One region of the Dickeya chrysanthemi NCPPB 402 genome, then DNA from elsewhere that is predicted to be linked to it. Evidence: predicted binding sites of a transcription regulator. Region 1 holds the regulator's gene; the other holds the start of a gene.
What was found. The regulator PurR, encoded in region 1, represses purine synthesis genes. The targets are predictions, from matches to a motif close to CANGCAAACGTTTGCNTG.
Positions count from the first base shown of each region.

Region 2: a site for PurR is predicted at 3,506-3,523, ahead of gcvT (glycine cleavage system aminomethyltransferase GcvT). Genes of this name have one in related genera too.

Region 1 is NZ_CM001974.1:2,735,064-2,741,417, reverse strand. It holds gene cfa (cyclopropane fatty acyl phospholipid synthase) at 1-1,126, opposite strand, end outside; gene purR (HTH-type transcriptional repressor PurR) at 1,546-2,571, opposite strand; gene cydH (cytochrome bd-I oxidase subunit CydH) at 2,960-3,049, shown strand; gene DCH402_RS12260 (C40 family peptidase) at 3,167-4,135, opposite strand; gene DCH402_RS12255 (Grx4 family monothiol glutaredoxin) at 4,466-4,816, shown strand; gene rnt (ribonuclease T) at 4,918-5,604, opposite strand; gene gloA (lactoylglutathione lyase) at 5,736-6,143, opposite strand.
Region 2 is NZ_CM001974.1:3,904,414-3,910,767, reverse strand. It holds gene alsS (acetolactate synthase AlsS) at 1-1,411, shown strand, start outside; gene fucO (lactaldehyde reductase) at 1,754-2,905, opposite strand; gene gcvT (glycine cleavage system aminomethyltransferase GcvT) at 3,569-4,669, shown strand; gene gcvH (glycine cleavage system protein GcvH) at 4,701-5,108, shown strand; gene gcvP (aminomethyl-transferring glycine dehydrogenase) at 5,258-6,354, shown strand, end outside.

The DNA.
Region 1 (6,354 bases):
CTACACCGCCCACACTGAATACTATCTGCCAGAGCTGAATATCACGTGCGCGAAACGAGCCAGCGCAGACGTTAAGGTAGTAGCTGAACATCCGCTGGAAGCGTTCGGAATAACGTTCTGACAACGTTGGCCAGTGTTGCTGGAAACGTTCATGCCAGGCCATCAGTGTGCGGTCGTAGTCTGCGCCGAAATTGTGCCAGTCTTCCATCACCAGATAGGGCTCGCTGGCCTGGGCGATATGCTGCACTGAAGGCAGGCAGTAGTTGGGGAAAATGTACTTGTTCATCCAGGCGTCAACTTTCAGGTTAGTTTCATTGGTGCCGATAGTGTGCAGCAGGAACAATCCGTTAGGTTTGAGGTTTTTTCTCACTACCCGGAAATAGGTGTTGTAATTTTTGGGGCCGACATGCTCGAACATGCCGACGGAAACGATGCGATCAAACTGTTGATTCAGGTCGCGATAGTCCTGTAGCAGGATGTTAACATCCAGATGTCGGCAGCGCTGCTGCGCCAGCTTTTGCTGTTCGCGGGAGATGGTGACGCCGGTGACGCTGACGCCATAGTGATGTGCGGCGAATTCCGCCAGCCCACCCCAGCCGCAACCGATATCCAGCAATGTCATGCCGCGACGCAATTGCAGTTTTTCGCAGATTAAGCGCAGCTTGTCCTGTTGCGCCTGCTCCAGCGTTTCAGCCTGTTTCCAGTAACCGCAGGAGTATTGCATATAGGGATCGAGCATCAGGGTGAAAAGATCATTACCGAGGTCGTAATGCTCCTTGCCCACGATCCAGGACCGACGGCGGGACTGCAGATTGCTCAGGCGAGCCATCAGGATTCGTAAAGTATCGCGCCAGCGGTGGGGCAGTTGGCTGTCCAGTCCCACGCGTATCGCTCGGTGGAAGAACATGTCCAGCCGCTCACACTCCCACCAGCCATCCATGTAGCTTTCGCCCAGACCTAACGAGCCTTCGCGCAGTATGCGTTTGTACATAAAGGGATTTTTTACCTGAATGTCAAACGGGCGTGAGCCGTTAATGGCGATGTCGGCGGTCGATAGCATTTCATTAACAATTTGGAACCAGGGATGATGAGGGGTACCCAGTTCCTCCACATAAGATGAACTCATAACTTCTCCCTACCTTGTCAGATAAATGTGTTTACAAGGAATAAACCAGACAAATATCACGCTGGAGGGTGTTCAACGAACCCCATCCATTGTCTATCCCTGAGAGTCTCAGAGGAAAATAAGAGAAAAGCCGGTACGAAAGGCATCTACCCCGTTCGTGACAAACGGTACGGCCATTATTGCCAGGGTAGAAAAAGTAAGGCGATGCGCTATGTTGAAAAACATCGTCTGATCATAGTTATTGTCGTCAGCGATAGTGACAAGTGTATGACTGCTTTAACCCGCCGACAAGATTCAGCGGGCTAAAGTAGCACGGAGAAACAATACGTCATGTATTCATCACATGCGTTATCGCTATATGCGGTGCGGCATAGCGCCTGACGGCAAGGGCGCGCAGCGATAACGAAATCGTCTGAATATTAACGACGATAATCGAGGTATGGGCCGTCGGCAACGGAGCGACGCTCGATCAGAGTAGGGTGTACTTCAATCGTTTGTGCTTCCTCGCGTTTGCTGGTAATGCGGTCCAGCAACATGGAAAATGCCGCCTGCCCCAGACGTTCTTTCGGTTGATGAATGGTGGTGAGCGCTGGAGTAAAATAGCGGGAGTGACGCACATTATCGTAACCGATCACTGAAATATCTTGCGGTACGCGTAGCCCAAGTTCGTCGGCCGCGCAGATGGCGCCCATCGCCATGATATCACCGCCGCAGAATACCGCCGTCGGCCGCTGTTTTTGGGCCAGAATTTGATGCATGGCTTTATAGCCGGACTCCGGCTCAAAATCCCCCTGAACCACCCACTCTTCGCGCAGGGAAATGTCGGCTTCCTTTAACGCTTTCAGGAACCCCAGGTAACGTCCGCTACCGGTATTGCGCTCCTGCGAGCCGGGAATGGCACCGATATCCCGATGACCGCGTTCAATCAGATAACGTCCAGCCATGTATCCGCCGGCAAAGGCGTTATCAATAATAGTATCGGTAAAATCGTTTTGTGCTTCGCCCCAGTCCATCACCACCATCGGGATATGACGGTAATCCGCCAGCAGGGATAGCAATTCGGGTGGGTACTCGGCACACATCACCAGCAGGCCGTCGACACGCTTTTGCGCCAGCATGGACAAGTAGGCGCGCTGTTTATCCTGATTGTTATGAGAGTTACACAGGATTAGCGTGTAACCCCTGGCGTAGCAGCTGTTTTCTACCGCCTCGATAATCTCGGCGAAATAGGGTGCTTCGCTGGAGGTAGCCAGCAGGCCGATGGATTTCGTGTGGTTGACCTTCAGGCTGCGAGCCACTGCACTCGGGGAATAATGCAATTCATCGATGGCTGCGCGTACCGCAGCCTTGGTCTCTTCGGCGACGAAACGTGTTTTATTGATCACGTGTGATACGGTTGTGGTTGAAACGCCTGCGCGTTTTGCCACATCTTTGATCGTTGCCATCTAAAGCGACTCCTGAACTCATCTGTGACAGTAACGTGTCTGTTACAGCATTAAAATAGGGTGTTAATCGTTTGCCTGCGTGAATTCATCTCCTGCCGGACAACAAGGCAACATTTCAGGAGGAGATATGCCGAGGTGTGTAGCTTGAAGGGAGGGCTGACGCTTCGACCAACGCAGTGTATACAGTAAACTGCGAATTCTGGCCGATCCAGAGCAAAAGTGGAAGAGGCAATTCGTGTTATCTCTGTGATGCGCAAACCGGTTTTTTGATATCGGCTGGGTAATAATAAACCTATACTTTATGTGTTTCCTCTTGCCTGCCGAGAGAGGGATTTTATTCATACACAATGGGATGACGGCGATCATCAGTCACATACAGGAGAATATTATGGATACGAATCTGAAAATGTCGCTGTTCAGTACGGTGGTTGCACTGGCGGTGATCATTATCTTCGGCTTCACAGCGGTATTGAACTGATAGCGGATCGCCGGCGGCGTAATGTCCGGGTTTCAACAGCCTGAGGCAAAACAGCGGTGAAAACAGAAAGGGGCGCTAAGCCCCTTTTTGTCGTATTTACGTCGAGTCGTGTAGCGCCTAACGAATGGTTTTCGGCGTCACCACGCGGCGAGCGCCGACGTAATGATCCTGCCAGTAATCTTCACTCAGTTTACTGATCTTGATATCAGCGCCGGTGCGTGGCGACTGAATGAATCGGCCATTGCCCAGGTAGACGCCCACATGATCGGCGGCTCCACGGTTGGTGATACGAAAGAAGACCAGGTCGCCGCTTTCCAGTTCGCTTTTCTTAATTGGCGCCGCGTCACGCAAATGGAACATTTCATTGGCTGTGCGTGGAATCGGGATTTTCACCACATCTTTATAGGCGTAATACACCAGCCCGCTGCAATCAAAGCCCGAATACGGTGTGGCACCGCCCCAATGATAAGGCTTGCCGATTTGGCTCATCAGCTTATTCATCGCGGTTGACTTGGCATGCTGATAACGTTTTTGGTGCGCGGCGCTGATAGTCAGCGCGGCCTTGTCCTGTTTACCTTTTTTATTTTTACCGTGCGATGAGACCGAGGCAATATCTTCTTCGGCGATTACCGCTTTGCCTTTTTTGGGGGAGTATTTGACTCTCACCGACTCATGCGCGTTACGGTTATTTTTGGCCGTAGCAGGCGGCTCTTTTTTCGTCGTTTTGTTGGCTGCCGCTTTAGTCGGCGGGCTTTTTTCCTGCTTCTGCGGTTTACCGGTAGAGTGGGCTGAAGCCGCTGCCGTCACAGGCTTTTTATCACCAGATTTGGCGCTTTTATCATGAGCGGATGATGTCGTTTTCGCTGGTGCGTTTTGGGTCGTCTTTTCATGTTGTTGAGAGGGCGCCGTACCTTTTTTATTGGCATTTTTGGCGACCTTATTTTTTTTGGACTCATCAAGCGCTTTGTTTGCCGTTTCTACACCCGATTTACGCGGCAACGCGGACGCGCCATGCGGATTAGCCAGCGCCAGATTCGCAAACAAATTACTGAAAAATAATAAAAAGAGCGTAATAAATAAACGCATAATAATTCTGACCGAATGTTGTCCTCAATCGTTCAATCTTTACAGTATTCCCGAAAATGGCCTGATAAAAAAGCGGGAGATAGACTTATGTTACTACAAAATAGTGAGAAAACGTTAACAACGGTGTTTGCTGCTTAATTATCAGTCAATTTGGGTTACCTTATGCTGATATATCGTCGACCGGATAAAACCTTACAAAAGATAGCGTTTTTTTGTGGTCGTCGCTATCGTTAGAATATAAAACAACAGAGGCGGTATGGCATGGTCTGCCGCGAGTCACATGAACAGCCGTTGATGGGCTGTTCATCACGCGCTTGAGGAAGCAATAGAATGACGACAACGACACTTGAAAAGATTCAGCGCCAGATCGCTGAAAACCCGATTCTGCTGTACATGAAAGGTTCTCCCAAACTGCCGAGCTGTGGTTTTTCTGCCCAGGCGGTTCAGGCGTTGTCGGCGTGCGGCGAACGTTTTGCCTATGTGGATATCCTGCAGAACCCGGATATTCGCGCCGAATTGCCTAAATATGCCAACTGGCCGACATTCCCGCAATTGTGGGTCGATGGTGAGTTGGTTGGGGGATGTGACATCGTGATTGAGATGCATCAGCGCGGTGAACTGCAACAACTGATTAAAGAAACGGCGGATAAGTACCGTTCACAGCAGACGGAACAGCAGTAATTCTTCTGTATCAGGCAGCCATGTGCTGCCTGATATCACCGCTATCACCACGCGATTATTGTGTCTTGTGGTTCGGCGAATACATGACGTGATCGTGCGCGTTACCCTTTGTCTTCGTCGACGGCCAGCGATGTTTCGGTATCCGTATCAATACCGGAGGCGAGCGGCCAGCCGCCCATACGCTTCCAACGATTAACCAGTTCACAAAATAGTTGCGCCGTTCGTTCGGTGTCATAGAGCGCTGAATGAGCCTGACTGGCATCGAAGGGAATATTTGCTGCGATACACGCTTTAGCCAGCACGGTCTGCCCCAGCACTAATCCGCTTAGCGCCGCCGTATCAAAGGTGGCGAAAGGATGGAACGGATTGCGCTTCAGGCCGCAGCGCTCTGCCGCCGCCATCAGAAAACTATGATCGAAGGTAGCGTTGTGCGCCACGATGATAGCGCGATTGCAGTCCTGTTCCTTGATTCCCTTGCGTACCGACTTGAAGATTTCATGCAGCGCTTCATATTCACTCACTGCGCCGCGTAGCGGATTGGTCGGGTCGATGCCGTTGAAGGCAAGCGCTTCGGGCCGCAAAATAGCGCCTTCAAAAGGTTCGATGTGAAAATGTAAGGTGGCGTCCGGCTGTAACCAACCGCTTTCATCCATTTTCAGCGTTACGGCTGCAATTTCCAGCAGCGCATCGGTTTTTGCGTTGAACCCAGCGGTCTCTACATCAATAACAACAGGGTAAAAGCCCCGAAAACGCGCATTCAGCGCGTTCAGGTTGTTTTTTTCAGCCATTCGTTTCTTATTTCTTCAGCAACATACAGTGTTGCATTATGGCAAATTATGTCGGGGGATGCAGCAAACCCGATATGACGACGCAGCGCGCGTTCCCCCGGGAAGACCTACGTCTAAACAGACGAAACGGATCAGTTACCCAAACCTTGACCTGCTTGTGAACGCTCGATCAGTTCAATCTTGTAGCCATCGGGGTCTTCAACAAAGGCAATTACTGTGGTACCGCCTTTGACCGGGCCGGCTTCACGCGTTACTTTGCCGCCCGCCTGACGGATACGCTCGCAAGCGCCGGCGACATCATCGACGCCGAGCGCGATGTGGCCAAAGGCCGTCCCCATTTCATAACTGTCTACATCCCAGTTGTAAGTCAATTCGATCACTGCGCCTTCGCTTTCCTCGGTGTAGCCGACAAATGCCAGGGAATACTTATATTCGGGATTATCGCTGGTCCGTAACAGACGCATACCCAGTACCTTGGTATAAAAGTCGATAGCACGTTGCAAGTTGCCGACACGTAGCATGGTGTGAAGTAAACGCATAATGACCCCTATCTTGATCAGTGGGTTAACCGCCTGGCCGATACCGGTTGTGTTCCGCTACCGCCTGAAACAATAGGGCCTGAGTATAGCGTCGTTGTCAGGGGGAGTTCAAACCTGTGGGGAGAAGTGTTGATTTTATGCGCGTTTGCTGAAAAATAGGCATGATAAACGATAATATGGCAGTTAATTGTGCATTAACGCTACGTAATGC
Region 2 (6,354 bases), 1.2 Mb from region 1:
CGGTCTGGCTACCGCAACGGCAGAGGGTGACCCGATGGTGGCGCTGGGGGGCGCGGTGAAACGTGCCGACCGCCTGAAACTGACCCATCAAAGCCTGGATACCGTCAGCCTGTTTCAGCCGGTGACCAAGTACAGCGCTGAAATCACCGTGTCGTCCGCGATTTCAGAAGTGATGGCCAACGCCTTTCGCGCCGCCGAGTTTGGCCGGCCGGGCGCCGCGTTCATCAGCCTGCCGGAAGATATTGTCAACGAACCGGCAGACAGCCCGATTCTGGCGCGTACTTCGTTGCCGACCCTCAATAGCGCGCCGCTACGGGATGTCGAACATGTGGCCGGGCTTATCAAAAACGCGAAAAACCCGATATTACTGCTGGGGTTGATGGCCAGCCAGCCGAAAAACGCGCAGGCGCTGCGTCGGTTACTGCATCATAGCGGCTTGCCGGTGACCAGTACCTATCAAGCCGCCGGGGTTATCGATCAACAGCATTTTGATCACTTTGCCGGACGGGTCGGGTTGTTCAACAATCAGGCCGGCGACAAACTGTTACAGCAGGCGGACCTTATCGTCACAGTCGGTTATAGCCCGGTGGAGTACGCCCCGGCGCTGTGGAATTCCGGTAAGGCTACGCTGGTGCACCTTGATGTGCTACCCGCTGAAGTGGAAAGCGCCTACCGCCCGGATGTGGAACTGGTCGGCGATATCAGCATTACCGTCGATATGCTCAACGAGCAACTGAGTTCGCCGATTGTGTTGTCTCCTCAGGCGGCTGCGATTCTGGAAGAGCGCAGCCAGTTGCGTCACCAATTAGCGACCCGCGCCATCAACATGGATGGTTTTGCTATCCATCCGTTGCGGCTGGTGCGGGTGATGCAGGATCTGGTCAATAAAGACGTGACCTTGTGCGTAGATATGGGCAGCTTCCATATCTGGCTGGCGCGTTATCTCTATAGCTTCCGTGCCCGTCAGGTGCTAATGACTAACGGACAGCAGACTATGGGGGTTGCGCTGCCGTGGGCGATCGCCGCTGCGTTGGTCAACCCGAAACAGAAGGTCGTGTCGGTATCCGGGGATGGCGGTTTCATGCAGTCCAGCATGGAACTGGAAACGGCGGTGCGGCTGAAATCGAACATTCTGCACATTATCTGGGTAGATAACGCCTACAACATGGTGGAAATTCAGGAAGAGAAGAAGTATCGCCGCTCTTCCGGCGTCAAGTTCGGCCCCATCGATTTCAAAGCCTATGCGGAAGCGTTCGGCGCTAAAGGTTTCGCCGTTGAATCTGCCGCCGAGCTGGTGCCGAAGCTCTGGCAGGCAATGGATGTCGATGGACCGGCGGTGATTGCGATTCCGGTGGATTATTCCGACAACCATTACCTGATGGAGAACGTCAATATCAGCCACCTGATCTAGGGCGCGATATCGCCCGCGGCTCAGGACTAATCTTACCTGCTGGTACTAATCCTACCTGCTGCAAGGCTTTGCAGCCTTTTAGAGCGCTGTTCGCCCATGATGCCCGGTGTATTTTGGGGCACCACTATGGGCACCTGTTGCTCCACGCGTCCTGAAGCTCCTGTGACATGGAGGGGCTTGGCTGACCTGCCGCGCATCATGAACGGCAGGATAAACAGTCCGATATTGGCAGGACGCGCGTTTTTTGCCGCATCCCGCCATGCTTCGCGTGTGACTGCGTTGCGTGTGATCGCGTTATCCGCAAAACGGTTGGCAGTCGAACCGTCGCTGCGCGGTCAGCAATCAGTAGATCGCGTGATACAGCGCTTCAATTTCCTTCACCGTTGCCGGGCGCGGATTGCCGCCGGTACAGACATCGTCAAATGCCGCCTGCGCCAGTGCCGGAATATCCTGTTCTTTGACGCCTACCTGGCGCAATTGCACCGGAATATCCACATCCTGCGCCAGTTGGCGTACGGCCTGAATCGCCGCTTCCCGCACCTGTGCCAGCGGCATGTTGTCTGCGCCTTTCACCCCCATGGCAACGGCGATGGCACGGAATTTTTCACCGGTATACTCCGCATTCCAGGCCATGATATGCGGCAGCAGAATGGCGTTGGCGACGCCATGCGGGGTGTTATAAAACGCGCCCAGCGGGTGTGCCATGCCGTGCACCAGCCCCAGCCCAACGTTGGAAAAACCCATACCGGCGATGTATTGCCCCAGCGCCATGTCTTCTACGCCCTGCACTTTCCCGGCAACGGAATCACGCAGCGAACGGCTGATGATTTCGATGGCTTTCAGGTGCAGCATGTCGGTCAGTTCCCAGGCGCCCTGAGTGGTGAACCCTTCGATAGCGTGGGTCAGCGCGTCGATGCCGGTAGCGGCTTTGAGCGATGCCGGCATACTGCGCATCATGTCTGTGTCGATAAACGACACAATCGGAATATCGTGCGGATCGACGCAGACGAATTTACGCCGTTTCTCTTCATCGGTGATGACATAATTGATGGTGACTTCGGCGGCGGTGCCGGAGGTTGTCGGTATCGCGAAGATCGGCACACTGGGTTTACGGGTGGCGGCCACCCCTTCCAGACTACGTACATCCGCGAATTCCGGGTTGTTGATAATAATACCGATGGCTTTACAGGTATCTTGCGGGGAACCGCCGCCGATAGCTATCAGATAATCAGCGCCGGAGGCCTGAAAACGCTCGACCCCATGCTGGACGACGGGGATAGTCGGATTGGGGATCACGCCGTCATACACCTCATAAGGCAGCCCGGCTTTATCCAGCAGGGCGGTCACGTTACCGGCGACGCCGTATTTCACCAGTTCTTTGTCCGTCACCACCAGCGCTTTGTGGAAACCGCGCCGTTGCACCTCTGCTGTTAAATGGGCGATGGCGCCGCTGCCAAAGTAGGACGTTTCATTCAGTATCATTCTGTGCGTCATGATGCACTCTCCTTAACATATTGATTTTTAATTATGGTGGCTTGCCCGCTATCCATTTTTCGCTGTCTGGCCGGCAGCTGTAAGGTCAATAATCAATCTGGTTCCGCTTGTTGCGGGCGGTGGTGAAAGCTCGCGCTTGATTGATAAAAATCAAACCGTTGTCTGATGGATAGCCTGCCGATGCCGCCAGTGTGAAACCTGTCGTGGCGAACTGCCTTCCCATTGCTGCCATCAATCACGGCGTATTGTCGTTGTCGGGAAGATATCGTGAATGGCGATCACAAAATCGACCGGTGAAAACAATCAAAGACGAATGCCGGGTGACCTGAAATAATCTAATTTTAAGCTTTTTTCGCATTACTTTATCTAATTTAATCTGGCGGGGAGTGTTTTGGCATCACACCAGCTATTCATTTATTTTTGCATTAATATATTTATTATTTTTTATTAAATGGTTTTTAATCTTTAATTTTTTAAATTTATTGGTTTTATATTCTTATGGCCGGGATGGTTAGATGGAGGTAAAACGGATTTTTTATATAGATAAACTTATGGCTATAGGAGTGGTGGAACGCGCGCTTCGGTGGTAAGTTCAACGGCAGGATAAACGTTTGCGTCGTGGAGCCTGGCATCACAACGCGCGGCTAACGTAGAGAGAAAAGAATGGCAAACCACACCCCGTTGTATGAACAGCATCTGGCCGATGGCGCCAAAATGGTGGACTTTCATGGCTGGATGATGCCGCTGCATTACGGCTCTCAGTTGGATGAACATCACATCGTACGCAGCAGCGCCGGCATGTTCGATGTGTCGCACATGACTATCGTGGATTTGCGCGGCGCCCGTGTCCGCGAATTTTTGCGTTACCTGCTGGCGAATGATGTCGCCAAATTAACCCAGCCCGGCAAAGCGCTCTATACCGCCATGCTGACGCCGTCGGCCGGCGTGATCGACGATTTAATCGTGTATTTCCAGACCGAAGACTATTTCCGGCTAGTGGTGAATTCCGCTACGCGTGAAAAGGATCTGGCGTGGATTACCGAGCATGCCAAACCGTTCATGGTGGCGATCACCGAACGCGAAGATCTGTCGCTGATAGCCGTGCAAGGGCCGCAGGCGCAGGAAAAGGTGCGTAGTCTGTTGAGCGATGCCCAACGTAACATCGTGGCGGGCATGAAACCTTTCTTCGGCGTGCAGGCCGACGGCCTCTTTATCGCCACCACTGGCTATACTGGCGAAGCAGGCTATGAAATTGCGTTACCACAGGAACAGGCGGTCGGCTTCTGGCAACAACTGCTGGCTGTTGGCGTAAAACCCTGTGGGCTGGGCGCGCGTGATACGTTGCGTCTGGAAGCGGGCATGAACCTGTACGGTCAGGACATGGATGAAACCGTCTCTCCGCTGGCGACCAACATGGGCTGGACCATCGCCTGGCAGCCGGAAGATCGTCAGTTCATCGGCCGTGAGGCGCTGGAACGCCAGCAGGCGGAAGGCACCGAACAGTTGGTTGGTTTGGTGATGACTGAAAAAGGCGTGCTGCGTCACGGTCAACCGGTCCGCTTTACCGATAATCATGGCGTCATGCAGGAAGGGGTGATCACCAGCGGGTCGTTTTCGCCTACGCTGGGCGTCAGCATCGCGCTGGCCCGTGTTCCCGCCGGTATCGGCGAGCAGGCTATCGTGCAGATTCGCAATCGCGAGATGCCGGTGCACGTGACCAAACCGAATTTTGTTCGCGCCGGTAAGGCGCTGGTTCAGTTTTAATTTTGGGCGTTAATGGAAGGAGAAGGTGGCAATGAGCAATGTTCCGGCAGAACTGAAATATACCTCGTCCCATGAGTGGGTGATGGCGGAAGGCAATGGCGTTTATAGCGTAGGTATTACCGAGCATGCGCAGGAGTTACTGGGCGATATGGTGTTTGTCGATCTGCCGGAAGTCGGCAGTACGGTGAACGCCGGCGACGATTGCGCCGTGGCGGAGTCCGTCAAAGCCGCGTCTGATATCTACGCGCCGATCAGCGGTGAAATCGTGGAAATCAACGAAGAGCTGGAAGGTGCGCCGGAGCTGGTAAACAGCGCGCCTTACGCCGAAGGCTGGCTGTTCCGTATCAAAGCCTCTGACGAAGCTGAACTGAACGAATTGCTTGATGCCGAGGGTTATCAGGCATTGTTGGAAGAAGAAGACGGCGACGAAGAAGAATAAGCCTGACGCCCCGTCTGCTCCCTGCGACGGGGCGTTTTTATGATCCGCTTGTTTTGTGAATTGTTTGCTTGTTTTTGAATGCGTTAACTGCTTCTGAATTATTTAATTGTGCTGCACGTCACTGTGCTCAATGCAGGAAATTCCCCCACATGACCCAGACTCTCAGTCAACTCGAACACGGCAGTGCGTTCACGGAGCGCCATATCGGCCCGTCAGCTACTCAGCAACAGCAGATGCTGGCTGCCATTGGCGCAGATTCGCTGGACGCACTTACCCGTCAGATTGTACCCGCCGATATCCAACTGCCCCAACCGCCGGCGGTGGGTGATGCCGCCACCGAGTCTCAGGCATTGGCTGAATTGAAGGCCATCGCCGGTCGCAATCAGCGCTATAAAAGTTATATCGGCATGGGGTATCACGCGGTGCTGACGCCGCCGGTGATTTTGCGCAACGTGCTGGAGAATCCGGGCTGGTATACCGCGTATACGCCGTACCAGCCGGAGGTGTCGCAGGGGCGTCTGGAAGCATTGCTGAATTTCCAGCAAGTGACGCAGGATTTGACCGGGCTGGAGCTGGCTTCCGCTTCGCTGCTGGATGAGGCGACCGCCGCCGCAGAAGCGATGGCGATGGCAAAACGCGTCAGTAAGCTCAAGCAGGCCAACCGTTTCTTTGTTGCCGATGATGTTCATCCGCAGACGCTGGATGTGGTGCGCACCCGCGCGCTGACCTTCGGTTTCGAGATTGTCACCGGCAACGCCGCCGATGTGGTGAAATATGACGACGTGTTCGGCGTGTTGCTGCAACAGGTCGGCACCACCGGTGAGTTGCACGACTATCGTGCGCTGATGGCCGAGCTGAAAAACCGGAAGGTGATCATCAGCGTGGTGTCGGACATCATGGCGCTGGTACTGCTGGCGGCACCCGGCAAACAGGGGGCCGACATGGTGTTGGGTTCCGCTCAGCGTTTCGGCGTACCTATGGGGTACGGCGGTCCGCACGCGGCGTTCTTTGCCTGCCGCGATGAATACAAACGCGCGATGCCGGGCCGTATTATCGGTGTTTCCCGCGATGCGGCCGGCAACACGGCGCTGCGCATGGCGATGCAGACCCGCGAACAACATATCCGCCGTGAAAAAGCCAATTCCAATATCTGTACCTCGCAGGTGCTGCTGGCCAACATTGCCGGTATGTACGCGGTATATCACGGGCCGCAGGGGTTGAAACGCATTGCCGGGCGCATCCACCG